DNA from 2 places in the Sinomonas terrae genome. Region 1 is predicted to be linked to the other one. Evidence: predicted binding sites of a transcription regulator. Region 1 holds the regulator's gene; the other holds the start of a gene.
What was found. The regulator HspR, encoded in region 1, represses chaperone genes until heat shock. The targets are predictions, from matches to a motif close to AAGTTGAGTCNNNNNGACTCAACTT.

Region 1 (7,832 bases):
AGTACGACGTCGTCCTGACCCAGCTGCGGGATCGGATCGACGCGGAGCTGCTCGCCAAGGCGACGGTCAGAGGGGTCTCCAACTTCGCGGTCGGCTACAACAACATCGACATCGCTGCAGCCACCGAGCGCGGGATCATGGTGGGAAACACGCCGGGGGTCCTCACGGATGCTACGGCGGACATCGCGATGCTGCTCATTCTCGGGACCGGTCGCAGAGTCATCGAGGCGGACAGGATGGTCCGAGAAGGGCGCTTCCACGGCTGGGAGCCAGAGCTCATGCTCGGCGCAGACGTCTCGGGCCGGACGCTCGGCTTGGCCGGGTTCGGTCGGATCGCGCGGGCCACAGCGAGGCGCGCGCTAGGCTTCGGGATGGAGGTGCTCTTCGCGCCGCGTCCACCCCACGACCGCGCCGTCACTGACTCGGAACTCGGAGAGTTCGCCGGGAAGGTCCGGAAGGTCGAGTGGGACGAACTCGTCGCGGCGAGCGACTACCTCTCGCTGCACGTTCCCCTCAATGAGGACACCCACCACCTCGTGGATGCAGACGTCCTCGGGCGCATGAAGGAATCCGCCATCCTCATCAACACGGCGCGCGGGCCGGTGGTCGACGAGGCAGCGCTCGTGGCGGCCCTCCGGGACGGAAGGATCGCGGGTGCCGGCCTCGACGTCTTCGAGGACGAGCCGCTGCTGGCCCCGGGCCTCGCCGACCTACCGAATACGGTCCTCCTGCCACACATCGGCAGCGCGACCGTCTCCGTGCGGGCCGAGATGTCGCGCCTCAGCGCGCTCAACGCCATCGCGATGGGCGCGGGGCGCATTCCGGACCACCCTGTCAACCCGACGGCGTGGCCGGGAGCGTGAGGGTCGCGAGCGTCCGCTGCGTGTCGTCCCGTATCTGGATCGAGCGGATCGAGGCGAGCTGGTACGACGTCGCCCCCGTCAGGACCGCCCGTCCCGCGTAGCCGGTCGAACTCCAGCTTGCCGCCCGCTCCGGGGCGCCGTCGTCGGCCACGACCCACACGCTGAACACCCCCGCTGAAGGCATCCCACGGCACACCAGGTCGAGCTCGGTACCCCAGCCCTTGCGGACGAGCGCGAGGTCGACCTGGGCGCCGTCCGACGAAGTGAGCGAATAGGAAGCGGCGGGCGACGAAGTGCTAGGGCTCGGCGTCGCCGTCGGCGCCCCGACGACTACTGGACCGAGCGCGGCGCCGAGCGCAAGCGAGGCTGCGGCCGCCCCCGCCAGCGCCCCCGTCCACCGGAGGCGGAGCGCACGACGGCGGGCGCGCACCCGAGCGAGGAGGGCCGGCGGGGTCGGGCCCTCATTGAGCAACGCAGGGGCTTCGGCGAGCGCCTCGGCGCGCGCCGAGGGGACGCCGTCGAGGAGTGCGGGGAGCGTCTCGAGATCCTCGATCTCCGCCTGGCAGTCGGGACACGTGGCCACGTGGGCCTCGACGGCGCGGGCCTCCTCTGGGTCGAGGGCGCCGAGGAGGTAGGCGCCGAGGGCGAGGCGAGCGTCGTGATGATCCAGAATCATCGTTCCACCCCCAGCTCATCAAGCGCGGTCCGGAGGGCTCTGAGGGCGTAGAAGCAGCGCGACTTCACGGTCCCCGCGGGAACACCGAGCTCGCGGGCCGCCTCCTGCACGCTCAGCCTGCGGTAATGGACAGCAACAAGCACCTCCCGGTGCTCGCGCGTGAGCCGCATGAGTGCCTCCTCCATCACCACTCTGTCCAAGAGCTCGTCGATCCGTTCGGCGTCAACGGCAACGTCGAAGCCGTCGGTCCCCTGGGCCGGGACTGTCCTCGGCCTCCGGGAGCGCTGCCGGTGCTGGTCGACGATCAGGTTCCGCACCGTCCGGTAGAGGTATGCGCGCAGCCCCACGGTAACCTCGGGCGCCTGCCGCCACACCCGGACGATCGCTTCCTGCACGATGTCCTCAGCCTGCTCGTCGCTGCCTACGGCTCCACGGGCGAAGCGCCGGAGCGCCGCGCCGTGATCGCGGTAGATCGCCGCGACCGCATCCTCGTCCATGGGCATGCTGCCTCCCGGCTGCCGAATGGCCCTTCCGCCCGCTAAGACGACGTGGCGTCTCGAAAGGTTCACTCCTCGTCGACGGTTCACTGCTCGTCGAAACTTCTTGCTCGCACAGCTTGCTGCAGCCAATTCTCCTCGCCCCCGCCGACACGCGCTCCCGTCTGAACCGAATGAGGCACCCCGCCGTCTCTAGGTCAGCGCGGCCACAAGCCGCCCGGAACGAAAGGGCACATCATGAACAAGCGAGCAGCTCTCTTCTTCGCGACTGCCTCAGCGGTTTCCGCGCTCGCACTCGCGGGGTGCGGCGGCACGAGCAGCAGCGGTTCGGGGACGTCGAGCGCGCCCGCCGCGGCGACCTCGAGCGCCCCGGCAGCCGCGCCGTCGACCTCGGCGGCCCTGAGCCTCCAGACGTCGACGGTGGGCGGCCAGACGATCGTCGTCGATGGCAAGGGAATGACTGTCTACTACTACACGCTGGACAAGCCGGGCGAGACCACGAGCGCCTGCACAGGAGGATGCGTCGCGCTGTGGCCGGCCGTCACGAGCGACACGGCTCCGACCCTCCAGGGCGTCACGGGCAAGATCGGCACCCTCCCGACCGCCGACGGCAAGCAGCAGGTGACCATCAACGGGATGCCCATCTACTACTTCTCGAAGGACACCGCCCCCGGACAGGTGAAGGGGCAGGGTGTCGCGGGCGTGTGGTACGTCGTGGGCGCTGACGGCTCCATGATCCAGTCGCCGCTCATGGCCACGACCTCGAGCCCGTCCAGCTCATCCAACCCGTCCAGCTCAACGAACCCGTCCAGCTCATCGAACAACTCGGGTACGTCCGGCTACTGAGGCAACAACAGGACGCGCTGAACCTCCCCGCTCCCGGGTATCACACCTGTACCCGGTTTTCATGGTCCGGAGTAGATTGGGTTACCCCGAAGCGAGGAGGAGTCATGTCAGGCTTCCGCAGCTACACGGAAGAGGAAAAGCACAGCTACGTCGCGCCGTCGTGCGAACTGTGCGGGCAGCATCGGCACGTCGTCTGGAATCAGGAGGGCGATCGCTGGGTCCCCCGCGACCGCGGGTGCTCAAACGAGGCATGCCCGCAATTCGGCACTGCCTGACCGCTGCGACGAGTGGCCACCTCCCGACCAACGCGTGGCCACCTCCCGACCGACGAGCGGCCACCTCCCGACCGACGAGTGGCCAGATCTCAGAACTGGATTGGCCCCGCCGAAGCGCCGCTTGAGGGCCGAGGGCGCCAGACGACGACGGCCTGCGAGCGCTGCTCGGGCCGCTGACCTCGGGTGAGGGTCACGACGTCGCCCGCGATCCCCGCGGCGAACACGCGGCGCGAGTCGGGACCCCGGCGTCGTGCGTCGACGACTTCCTGCTCAAGCTCGGATACGCGCGCTCGGAGCGCGGCAACTTGGTTCTCGAGCTCGAGGATGCGACGGATGCCTTCGAGAGAGACGCCGCCCTTGGAAAGTCGCTGGACCTCGCGGAGGAGTTCGACGTCGTGCTGCGAGTAGCGCCGCTGGCGCCCCGATTGGCGCGATGGCGAGACGAGGCCCATGCGGTCGTACTGGCGAAGGGTCTGAGGGTGCATCTCGGCCAGCTCCGCCGCCACGGAGATCACGAAGATCGGAGCGTACGGATCGATGGCCATGGTCTACAGCCTCGCCTTTGCTGCCAAGCCGGAGCGCGGGTTGGACTCGGAGTTCTTGGCCGTCGCAGCCGCGAAGGCCCTGACGGCCTCCTCCGCCTCCTTCGAGAGGTTCTGAGGCACGACGACGTCGACCGTCACGAGGAGATCGCCCGTGCCTTTCGAAGTCTTGACGCCCTGGCCCTTCACGCGGAGGGTCCGGCCTGAGTTCGTGCCCGCGGGGACCTTCATCCGCACGGTATGACCGTCGAGGGTCGGGACCTCGATCTGGGCCCCGAGCGCGGCTTCGTCGAAGCTGACGGGCACGTGGATCCGGATGTTGTCGCCGTCGCGGGTGAAGAACGGGTGCGGGGTCACGTTCACGGTGACCATGAGGTCGCCCGCTCCGCCAGATCCCGGCCCACCCTTGCCGCGCACCCGGACCTTCTGTCCGTCGCGGATGCCGGCTGGGATCCGCACCTCGATCACCTCGCCGTTCTGCTCGCGCAGGCCGACGGTGGTTCCACGAATGGAGCCCGCGAACGAGATGGTGGTGCTCGCCTGCCGGTCGGCGCCGCGCTGGGGCGGGGCTTGGAATCCGCCGCCCCCGGTGCTGAAGCCGCCGAACAGGTCGGCGAACTCGGGCGGCAGGTTGCCCGTGTTGAACCCTCGCGAATGCCTGCCCGCGCCTCCGCCGAAGAGTCCTCCGAAGAGATCCTCGAAGCCCGCGGCTCCTTGGCCCGCGCCACCCGGACCGCCTGCCGTGAAGCGCGCACCGCCCATGGCGCGGATCGCGTCGTACTGCTGGCGCTCCTCGGGGTCGCTCAGGACGGAGTTGGCCTCGGTGATGTCCTTGAACTTCTTCTCGGCCTCGGCATCCCCGGGGTTCTGGTCAGGATGGTACTTGCGGGCGAGCTTCCGGTAGGCCTTCTTGATGTCGGCGTCGGAGGCGTCCTTGGGCACGCCCAGAATGGAGTAGAAATCCTTCTCCACCCAGTCCTGACTAGCCACTGAGGCCTCCTTCTCGTCTCTGCATCAATTCTTATCGTCTCGGGTACAGATAATGCCCCCATTCCCCGTTTCGGGTACGCCAACTCGAGGCTATCTGTACCCGAAACGTCTCCGAAGGGGATTATCTGTACCCGAAACGGAAAGGGGTGGACGACGGCGGGTGGGCGCCCGCCGTCGTCCGTGCGCGGTTGCCGCGGTCCAACCGACGTCTCCGCAGTTGCCGCGGTTCAACCGACGTCTCCGCGGTTGCCCTTACGGGACGGCTACGATGACCTGCGCCGCGCGGATCACGCGCGACTGGGTCCGGTAGCCGGCCCGGAGGACCTGCTGCACCGTGTCGACCTCGATCCCCTCGCCCTGCTGCTGAATCAGGGCTTCGTGGATGTTGGGGTCGAACTCGACGCCGGTCGCATCGATCCGCTCGAGGCCGTGGCTCGTGAGGATCCCCTCGAGCTTGGCAGCGATGGACGCGAACGGCCCCTCGGTCAGGTCGCCGTGGGCGCGCGCCGCATCGATGTCGTCGAGGACAGGCAGGATCGAGGAGAGGACGCCCATGACGGCAGCCTCCCCAGCGACAGCCCGGTCACGGTCGACACGCCGGCGGTAGTTGACGTACTCGGCCTGAAGCCGCTGGAGATCAGCGCGCAGCTCGGCGGCCTCGTTCTGGACCCCCTCCGCTTCGCTCAGGATCCGTTCGGCCTGGGCGAGGACGTCCTCCGAGTCGTGGGCATCGTCCACAGGTCGAATCTCCTCGTGCTCGGGCACATCTGCCTTCGTCGGTCCGGCTTGGCCAGCCTCGGCAGCTCCCGCAGGGGCGGTCTCCGGCTGGTCCTGGTCAGGCTGCCGCACCCCGCCGGTGACCGGGTCAACCTTGCGGTTGTCCCGGATCACCGGCTTCTGCGGTTCGCCGCGGACCTCGTGCTCTTCCTCGTTGCCGTGGTGGGGGGCCATGGCTTACTTCTTCTCGTCCTCGTCGACGATCTCCGCGTCGACGATGTCCTCATCCTGACCGCCCGCACCGGAACCGGCCGAGCCAGCGCCGTCGGCGGTGGGCGAACCGTCAGCAGACGCCGCGCTCTGCGACGCGTAGATCGCCTCGCCGAGCTTGGACTGGGACTGCTGGAGCTTCTCGAACGCGGCCTTCACGGCGTCGTCGTCGGTCCCCTCGAGGGCCTTCTTGAGGCCATCGACGTCACCCTGGACCTCGCTGCGGACTTCCTCCGGCAGCTTGTCCTTGTTGTCGGCGATGAGCTTGTCCACGGAGTAGGCGAGCTGCTCGGCCGTGTTGCGGGTGTCGGCGGCCTCGCGGCGCTTCTTGTCCTCGGCCGCGTGGGCCTCGGCGTCGGCGACCATGCGGTCGATGTCTTCCTTGGACAGCGCGGTGCCGCCCGAGATCGTCATCGACTGCTCCTTGCCGGTGCCCTTGTCCTTCGCGGAGACGTGGACGATGCCATTCGCGTCGATGTCGAACGTGACCTCGATCTGCGGGATGCCACGCGGCGCCGGGGCGATGCCGGTCAGCTCGAACGTGCCGAGCGGCTTGTTGTCGCGGGTGAACTCGCGCTCGCCCTGGAACACCTGGATCGACACGGACGGCTGGTTGTCGTCAGCCGTGGTGAAGGTCTCCGAACGCTTGGTCGGGATCGCCGTGTTGCGCTCGATCAGGTGTGTCATGATGCCGCCCTTGGTCTCGATGCCGAGCGAGAGCGGGGTGACGTCGATGAGCAGGACGTCCTTGCGCTCGCCCTTGAGGACGCCAGCCTGGAGGGCGGCGCCGACGGCCACGACCTCGTCCGGGTTCACACCCTTGTTCGGCTCCTTGCCGCCCGTGAGCTCCTTCACGAGCTCGGAAACGGCCGGCATGCGGGTCGAACCGCCGACGAGCACGACGTGGTTGATGTCCGCGACCTTGATGCCGGCCTCGGAGATGACGTCGTGGAACGGCTTCTTGGTGCGCTCGAGGAGGTCCTTCGTGAGGTCCTGGAACTTCGCGCGGGAGAGCGACTCGTCGAGGTGGACCGGCCCGTCAGGGGTGACGGAGAGGTACTGGAGCGAGATGTTCGTGCTCGTCGAGGACGAGAGCTCCTTCTTGGCCTGCTCGGCAGCCTCGCGCAGGCGCTGGAGCGCGATGCGGTCCTTCGAGAGGTCGATGCCCTTGACCTTGAGCTGGCTCAGGAGGTACTCCACGACGCGCTGGTCCCAGTCGTCGCCGCCGAGGCGGTTGTCGCCGGCGGTCGCGCGGACCTGGATGGTCGAGAAGCCGTCCTCGTCCTTGCCGACCTCGAGGAGGGAGACGTCGAACGTGCCGCCGCCGAGGTCGAAGACGAGGATGAGCTCGTCCTCCTTGCCCTTGTCGAGGCCGTACGCGAGCGCGGCCGCGGTCGGCTCGTTGATGATGCGGAGCACGTTGAGGCCCGCAATCTCGCCGGCCTCCTTGGTGGCCTGGCGCTCGGCGTCGTTGAAGTAGGCCGGGACGGTGATGACAGCGTCGGTGACCTTCTCGCCCAGGTACGACTCGGCGTCGTTCTTGAGCTTCATGAGAATGCGCGCCGAGATCTCCTGCGGCGTGTACTTCTTGTCATCGATGTTGATGGTCCAGTCAGTGCCCATGTGGCGCTTGACCGAGGAGATCGTGCGCTCGATGTTGTTCACGGCCTGGCGCTTGGCGATCTCGCCGACGAGGACCTCGCCGGTCTTGGAGAACGCGACGACGGACGGCGTGGTGCGGCCGCCTTCAGCGTTCGCGATGACCGTCGGCTCGCCGCCCTCGAGGACGGACACGACGGAGTTGGTGGTTCCCAGGTCGATACCGACTGCGCGGGACATAGTTCCTCCTGCTGATTGCTGATGCTCGAAAGAGGCCAACCCGCCCGCGGCGCCGTCACCGACGTCGAACGGTCAAGTTGAGCGATCTGCACTCAACTCTACGCGCTCTGTGCCCAGTGTCAAATGGACTTGAGTGCAGACGGCTCAAGTTCGGGCGCCGCGGCCGCTCACCTGGGTCCCCGCGTGCCGAGGAAGGAGAAGGCTGTCGACAACGCTCACAAGCATGAGGACCGCGATGGCGGCGAAGGCCACCCGATAGGGGCCCGCATGGTCGGTCCCCCGCGGCAGGAACGCGATGCCCGCGCGGATCAGGAGGG
Region 2 (7,832 bases), 3.2 Mb from region 1:
CCTCCGCGGCGTGGGGGCCATCGCAGCGTCGGAGGACGTCTTCCACCTCCGGCTCGAGGAGCTCCGCGCGCTGCCCGCGCCTGAGGCGATCGACGACGTCGACCGCTCCCGCGTCCGCGACCTCGTCGCCCGCCGCGCGGCGCTCCGCCGCGAGTACGCGGGCGTGCCAATGCTCGATCTGGCGACCGTCCTTCCCGCCGGCGCTGGGACTGGCGGCGCGGGCGGTGGCGCCGCGGCGCTGCTGACGGGAACTGCCGCGAGCGGCGGTGTCGCAGAGGGGCCCGTGCGGATCATTCGAGGGCCAGCCGAGTTCGGCGATCTCCGTTCCGGGGAAGTGCTCGTCTGCCCGAACACGAACCCCTCCTGGACGCCGCTCTTTGCGCGGGCGGCCGCCGTCGTCGTCGATACGGGTGGGCTCGGCTCGCACGCCGCGATCGTCGCGCGCGAGTACGGCGTGCCGGCGGTCATGGGAACGGGGCGAGGGACGAGCACCCTGAAGGACGGCCAGCGCGTGCGGGTGGATGGAAGCAGAGGGAGGGTGGAGGCCGTATGACGGAACGCATCGGGGTGGTCGGGGGCGGCATCGTCGGAATGGCCATAGCGCGGGCGCTCGCGCTCACGGGCGACGCCGACGTCGTCGTCCTCGAGAAGGAGCGGCGGGTCGCCGCGCACCAGACCGGGCACAACTCCGGCGTCGTGCATGCGGGCCTGTACTACCAGCCCGGCTCGCTCAAGGCGGTGCTGTGCGCACGCGGGCGCGCCCTCACGCGCGACTACTGCCAGGATCGGGGGCTGCCATACCGGGAGGTGGGCAAGCTCGTAGTCGCCGTCACGCCGGAGGAGGTGCCGCGGCTCGACGACATCGAGCGCCGGGCCCGCGCCAACGGCGTCCCGGATCTCGCCCGGATCGGGCCCGAGCAGATGCGGGAGATCGAGCCGCACGTCGCGGGGGTCGCGGCCGTGCACTCGCCGCACACCGCCGTCGTCGACTATGCCGCGATCACCGAAGCGATGGCCGACGACGTGCGCCGCGCCGGCGGGCGCGTGCTGTTGAGCACCGAGGTCACCGGGGTGCGGGCGGGGGAGCGGACGACGACGGTCGCCACCACTGCGGGCAGCCACACCTTCGACCGGCTCATCGTGTGCGCGGGGCTGCAGTCGGATCTGCTGGCACGTATGGTCGGGGCCTCGCCGTCGCCTCGGATCCTGCCGTTTCGCGGCGAGTACTGGACGCTCGCGCCGTCCCGCACGGATCTTGTGAGCGGAATGATCTACCCCGTGCCCGATCCGCGCTTCCCGTTCCTCGGGGTGCACTTCACGCGCGGCGTGTACGACGACGTGCACGTGGGCCCCAACGCCGTGCCCGCCCTCGCGCGCGAGGGGTATGGGTGGGGCGACGTCTCGGTACGGGACACTCTCGGATCGCTCACGTGGCCGGGGGCGCCCGCGCTGTTCCGCCAGCACTGGCGCATGGGCGTTCGCGAGATTTCCGCGTCGCTCCTCAAGCCTCTGTACTTCCGGCAGGCGCGCGCGTTCGTGCCGGAGCTTCGGCCCTCCGATCTGACGGAGAAGGCCGAGGCCGGGGTCCGGGCGCAAGCGTGGGCGGCCGATGGCGCTCTGGTCGACGACTTCGCCGTCGACCAGATCGGTTCCGTGACGCTCCTGCGCAACGCGCCCTCGCCCGCCGCGACGTCCTCGATGGCGATCGCCGAATACGTGCTGCGCGAGCACCTCAACATTCCCGTCTAACCCTGCGGAGGTGACGGCGCGAGGGGGTGGGACCCTGCGGAGGTGACGGCGCGAGGGGTGGGGACCCTGCGGAGGTGACGGCGCGAGGGGTGGTCGCGCCGTCACCTTTGCTGGGTGCGCGTGCTGGGTGCTCGGCGAGCTCAGGCAGCCGCAGCGGCCGGCTGGTCCGCGCGGACGACGAGCTCGCCGCTGCCGGACGCCGCGCCGTCGGACGCCCTGCTGTTGGACGCCGCGCCGTCGGACGCTTGCTCGACCGTGACGGAGACCCGACCGCCCTCGCTCACCGCGCCGGCGACGAGGAGATCGGCAACGCGGTCCTCGAGCTCGCGCTGGATCACGCGGCGCAGCGGACGCGCTCCGAACTCGGGCTCGTAGCCGTGGTCGGCGATCCAGTCGACGGCAGAGTCGTCGACCTCGAGCTCGATGCCCTGCGCCGCGAGCCGCGCCTCGGTCCCGCGGAGCTGGAGCCGCACGATCTCGTGGAGCTGCTCGCGCGTGAGCTTCCGGAACAGCACGATCTCGTCGATGCGGTTGAGGAACTCGGGCCGCATCGTCTCGCGAAGACGGCCCATGATCCGCGCCCGCAGCTCAGCGTCGGAGGGTCCGCCGTCGGCCCCGCCAGCGGCGAAGCCGAGCGAAGCGCCGCGGGTCGCGAGGAACTCGGACCCGAGGTTCGAGGTCATGATCACCACCGTGTTCCGGAAGTCCACGGTGTGGCCCTGACCGTCGGTGAGCCGCCCGTCGTCGAGCACCTGCAGGAGCAGGTTGAACACGTCGGGGTGTGCCTTCTCGACCTCGTCGAGCAGCACCACGGAGTACGGGTGCCGCCGCACGCGCTCGGTCAGCTGGCCCGCCTCGGAGTAGCCGACGTACCCGGGAGGGGCACCGACGAGCCGGCTGACCGTATGGCGCTCGCCGAACTCGCTCATGTCGAAGCGCACCATCGCGGACTCATCGCCGAACAGCGACGCCGCGAGGGACTTCGCGAGCTCGGTCTTGCCCACGCCGGTGGGGCCGAGGAACAGGAAGCTGCCCACGGGCCGCCCCGCGTCGCCTAGACCGGTCCGGTTGCGGCGCACGGCCTTCGCGATCGCAGTGACCGCATCCTCCTGCCCGACGACGCGCCCGTGGAGCTCGTCCTCGAGGCGCGCGAGCCGCTCGCGCTCGCCTTCGGTGACGCGCGCGGCCGGGATGCCGGTGGCACGGGCGACGACGGCGGCAATGTCCGTCTCATCAACAACAGAGCCGACGGCGCCACTCGCCTGAGCAGCCGGAGCTTCGACGGCGTCCGCGATCTTGAGCGCGACGGCCTCGATCGCGTCGCGCAGTCGCGACGCCTCCTCGTAGTCCTCGCGGGCGACCGCGGCGGCCTTCTGCTCCTCGAGGCGGGTCGCCTCAGTGTTCAGCGATTCGAGATCCATCCGTGGCCCGCGGGCGAGGCTCTTCCGGGCGCCTGCCTGGTCGATGAGGTCGATCGCCTTGTCCGGCAGGTAGCGGTCGGTGATGTAGCGGTGGGAGAGTTCGACGGCGGCGCGGATCGCGGCATCCGTGTAGGTGATACCGTGGTGCTCCTCGTACCGGGGCTTGAGCCCGTCAAGGATCGCGACCGCGTCCTCGACACTCGGCTCGCCCACTGTCACGGGCTGGAACCGGCGCTCGAGGGCGGGATCCTTCTCGATCTTCCGGTACTCGTCGAGCGTGGTCGCGCCGACAAGGTGCAGCTCGCCGCGCGCAAGCCGAGGCTTGAGGATGTTGCTCGCGTCCATGCCGCCCTCGCCGCCACCGCCCGCGCCGACGACTGTGTGGAGCTCGTCGACGAAAGCGATGACGTTGCCGTCGGCCGCGATCTCGTCCATGGCCTTCGTGAGGCGCTCCTCGAAGTCGCCGCGGTAGCGGGTTCCGGCGAGCATGGCCGGGAGGTCGAGCGAGACGACCGTCTTCCCGTGGAGCTGTGCTGGGACGTCATCGGACGCGATCGCCTGGGCGAGACCCTCGACGATCGCGGTCTTGCCGACGCCGGCCTCGCCGATGAGCACGGGGTTGTTCTTCGTGCGGCGGGCCAGGATCTCGATGGCCTGCTCGATCTCGGAGGCGCGGCCGATCACGGGATCCAGCTTGCCTTCCCGGGCGAGGGCCGTGAGGTCGGTCCCGAACTTGCCGAGCATGCTGTCCTTGCCCCGGCCGCCCTGACCCTGACCCCGACCGCGTGACGCGCCGGCCCTGGCATGGCGGGCACGCTGGCCAGCAGAGGGGGCGGCAGCTGCGCCGTCGTCCGCGGACTCCGGCTCCGCGCCGCCGTCGTCCGCTTGGAACGACTGGGGGGTGATGCCGTGGGCCGCGAGGATCTGGGCCGCCGGCGCATCCGAGGCGAGGACGAGGGCGAGGAAGAGGTGCTCGGGATCGATGTACGTCGAGCCGAGCGAGCGGGCCACCTTGTAGGCGTCGAGCAGCGCGTGCTGCGCTGACTGGGTGAGCGGCGGCACTGTGCCGTCCGCGGGCACGTCCTGGGTGGGCGATCCCTCGGGAAGGCGCTGCTCAGTCGCAGCGACGATGTCGGCTGCGCCTGCACCGGCGAAATCGATCATGCCGGCTACGGCCTCGGTTGTCGCGAGCACATGCAGCACGTGCAGAGCGTCTACCTCGCGGTGCCCGTGTTCGAGCGCGTAGCGGCTGGCAGCGGTGAGGACCTGATGGCTCCCGCGGCTCATGAGGCGTGTGATGTCGAGGGGACGACCCGTCCGGCGCGACCCCTGGCCCTGCAGGTAGCGGGCAAGGAAGTCGTCAAACGAACCGTTGCCAGCAGTCGGGCCGAAAAAGATAGGCAAAACTATCCTCCAGAAAGTTGAGTGGCTGTCACTCAGGTTCAACACTGTGGGGAACGAGATATTCCCGAGCCCTACCCGGGAGTTGCGAAGGCGGGCTAGCGTTGCGGGATGACGACCATCGCGCAGAACATCGTCGACACCCTCGCCGCCAACGGAATCCGCCGCGTCTACGGCCTACCCGGAGACTCGCTCAACGGCTTCACGGACGCCCTCCGTGCAACACCCAGCATCGAATGGGTGCACGTCCGCCACGAGGAGGCCGGCGCCTTCGCGGCTGCCGCCGACGCGGCCCTGACAGGAGAGGTTGCCGTGTGTGCGGGCTCCGCGGGCCCGGGAAACCTCCACCTCATCAACGGGCTCTACGACGCCAACCGATCACGCGTTCCTGTCCTTGCGATTGCCGCCCACATTCCCAGCGCCGAGATCGGCTCGAATTATTTCCAGGAGACCCACCCGCAGGAGGTCTTCCGCGAGTGCAGCGTCTACGCGGAGCAGGTGACGGACCCGGCCCAGATGCCCCGGATCCTCGAGATCGCGCTCCGGACCGCCGTCGAGAAGCGGGGAGTCGCCGTCGTCGTCCTCTCCGGCGACGTCGGGCTCACCCAGGTCGAATCGGAGCGCATCGCCGTGGTGCGCCGAACGACGCCGCACGTCGTCCCCAGCGACGACGAACTCAACGAGGCCGCTGGGATCCTCAACGCCGCCGGGAAGGTGACGATCCTCGCCGGGGCCGGGGTCGAGGGCGCGCACGACGAGGTGATTGCGCTCGCGGACGCGCTCGGCGCGCCGATCGTGCACGCGCTGCGCGGGAAGGAATTCATCGAGTACGACAACCCGTTCGACGTCGGCATGACCGGCCTGCTCGGGTTCAGCTCCGGCTACCGGGCGATGGAGACGTGCGATGCGCTGCTCATGCTGGGGACCGACTTCCCGTACCAGCAGTTCTATCCTGACCACGCGAAGATCATCCAGGTCGACCTGCGCGGCGACCAGCTCGGCCGGCGCACCAAGCTCGACCTCGGGCTCGTCGGCGACGTCAAGGACACCGCGACCGCCCTCCTGCCGCTGCTGAAGCGCAAGCACCGCCGCGCGCATCTCGACGCGTCGCTCAAGCACTACGCGAAGGCGCGCGCGAAGCTCGACGACCTCGCCACGCCCACCAAGAAGGGGCAGGCGCTGCACCCGCAGTACATCACGCGGGTCATCGACCAGCTTGCCGCCGAGGACGCGGTCTTCACGGCCGACGTCGGCACGCCCGTCATCTGGGCCGCGCGCTACCTCACCATGAACGGACGACGGCGGTTGGTCGGCTCATTCACGCACGGCTCCATGGCCAACGCCCTGCCTCACGCGATGGGTGCGCAGGCCGCCTATCCGGGGCGGCAGGTCGTGGCGCTCGCGGGGGATGGCGGTCTCTCAATGCTCATGGGCGAGCTCCTCACGATCGTGCAGAACAAGCTGCCCGTCAAGCTCGTCGTGTTCAACAACGCCTCGCTCAACTTCATCGAGCTCGAGATGAAGTCCGTGGGCTTCGTCAACTTCGGGACGGGACTGGACAACCCGAACTTCGCGGCGGTGGCTGAGGCGCTTGGTATCAAGGGGGTCCGGATCAACGATTCCTCGGAGCTCGAGCAGGGGCTCAAGGAGGCGTTCGAGCACGATGGGCCGGCGCTCGTCGATGTCGCCACCATCCGGCAGGAGCTCGCCATGCCGCCAACGATCACGGCCCAGCAGGCCGGCGGCTTCACGCTCTACGCGCTCCGGACTGTCCTCTCTGGCCGAGGGGACGAGGTGCTCGACCTCGCGAAGACCAACTGGCGCCGGGTGTTCTAGCAGAGTCTTCTGGCTGGGTCTTCTGGCAGGGTCTTCTGGCTGGGTTCGACGCGCACCCCTCGCCTCGCGCCGTCACGTTTGCGGGGTGTTCTCGCCTTGCGCCGTCACGTTTGCGGGGTGTTCTGGGGCTGCGCCGTCAGGTTTGCGGGGTGTTCTGGGGTTGCGCCGTCAGGTTTGCGGGGTGTCGCATGGTTAGCTGTTCCGTGCGCCGCACGGCTTCCCCTACCCGCGTGACCGTCGCTGGGGCATGGGGCATGGCACTCGAGCGGCAACAGGGACGGTTGTGAAGTGCACCCTGCGGAGGTGACGGCGCGACGGGGGGACCCTGCGGAGGTGACGGCGCGATGGGGGACCCTGCGGAGGTGACGGCGCGACGAGGGGATCCTGCGGAGGTGACGGCGCGACGGGGGGGGATCCTGCGGAGGTGACGGCGCGACGGGGGGATCCTGCGGAGGTGACGGCGCGACGGGGGGATCCTGCGGAGGTGACGGCGCGAGATTAGACGGCGGCGTCGAACGCGTCCCGCGCCTTGAGGATCTTGCCCGCATGGCTCTCGGCCCACTCCCGGATCGCGTCGAGTGGGTCGAGGAGGCTTTCGCCGAGCGGGGTGAGCCGGTACTCGACGCGCACGGGCACTTCCGCGAAGACGGTGCGGAGCACGAGCCCGTCACGCTCGAGGGTTCGGAGCGTTTGGGTGAGCACCTTCGGCGTGATGCCGCCGACGGCGACCCGCAGTTCTGTGAAGCGAAGGGCCCCGTTCTTGAGCGCCTGGACGATGAGCGGGGTCCACTTGTCGCCGATCCGCTGGAGCACGACGCGAGACGGGCAACCGGGCTCCATGACATCGAACGGGATGCTTTCCACGAGGTAACCATAGCACTTTGAAGTACTTAGTATCTTCTAGATACTGTTGGTCCCGCAGACAACAGCATCGACCAAGGAGCTTTCATGAAGATCGCCGTCTACGGAGCCACCGGCATGGTGGGGAGCCAGATCGTCGCCGAGGCCGCCCGCCGCGGTCACGAGGTGACCGCCCTCAGCCGGAAGGGCGCCGCTGTGGAGGGTGCCGCCGTCGTCCGCGCGGCTGACCTGGCCGACGTCGAGACGTACCGTTCCGTCGCGAAGGCGAACGACGCCGTCGTGCTCGCGACGTCGCCGGACCGCACCGGCGGCTCCCGGGAGCCTTACCTCGAGGCGCACCGCGCGATCGCCGAGATTCCGACCGAGGCGCGCATCTACCTTGTGGGCGGCTTTGGCAGTTTGCAGAGCCCGGATGGGACGCGCATCAAGGACCTTCCTGATTTTCCCGCGGAGTACAAGGCCGAATCAGACACGGTGTTCCGGGCGTACGAGGCGCTGCGTGGTTCGTCCGCCGGTCTCGACGTGACGGTCCACGCGCCAGCAGCCCTCATCCAGCCCGGCGAG

Region 2: a site for HspR is predicted at 4,589-4,613, ahead of L0M17_RS17495 (ATP-dependent Clp protease ATP-binding subunit). Genes of this name have one in related genera too.

Annotation. Positions count from the first base shown of each region.
Region 1 is NZ_JAKZBV010000001.1:632,191-640,022, reverse strand. It holds gene L0M17_RS03015 (2-hydroxyacid dehydrogenase) at 1-863, shown strand, start outside; gene L0M17_RS03010 (anti-sigma factor family protein) at 835-1,539, opposite strand; gene L0M17_RS03005 (sigma-70 family RNA polymerase sigma factor) at 1,536-2,042, opposite strand; gene L0M17_RS03000 (COG4315 family predicted lipoprotein) at 2,274-2,882, shown strand; gene L0M17_RS02995 (hypothetical protein) at 2,987-3,157, shown strand; gene L0M17_RS02990 (heat shock protein transcriptional repressor HspR) at 3,247-3,702, opposite strand; gene L0M17_RS02985 (DnaJ C-terminal domain-containing protein) at 3,706-4,689, opposite strand; gene L0M17_RS02980 (nucleotide exchange factor GrpE) at 4,942-5,640, opposite strand; gene dnaK (molecular chaperone DnaK) at 5,644-7,515, opposite strand; gene L0M17_RS02970 (MFS transporter) at 7,660-7,832, opposite strand, start outside.
Region 2 is NZ_JAKZBV010000001.1:3,788,859-3,796,690, reverse strand. It holds gene L0M17_RS17505 (PEP/pyruvate-binding domain-containing protein) at 1-553, shown strand, start outside; gene lhgD (L-2-hydroxyglutarate dehydrogenase) at 550-1,749, shown strand; gene L0M17_RS17495 (ATP-dependent Clp protease ATP-binding subunit) at 1,890-4,574, opposite strand; gene poxB (ubiquinone-dependent pyruvate dehydrogenase) at 4,683-6,407, shown strand; gene L0M17_RS17485 (winged helix-turn-helix transcriptional regulator) at 6,906-7,247, opposite strand; gene L0M17_RS17480 (NAD(P)-dependent oxidoreductase) at 7,356-7,832, shown strand, end outside.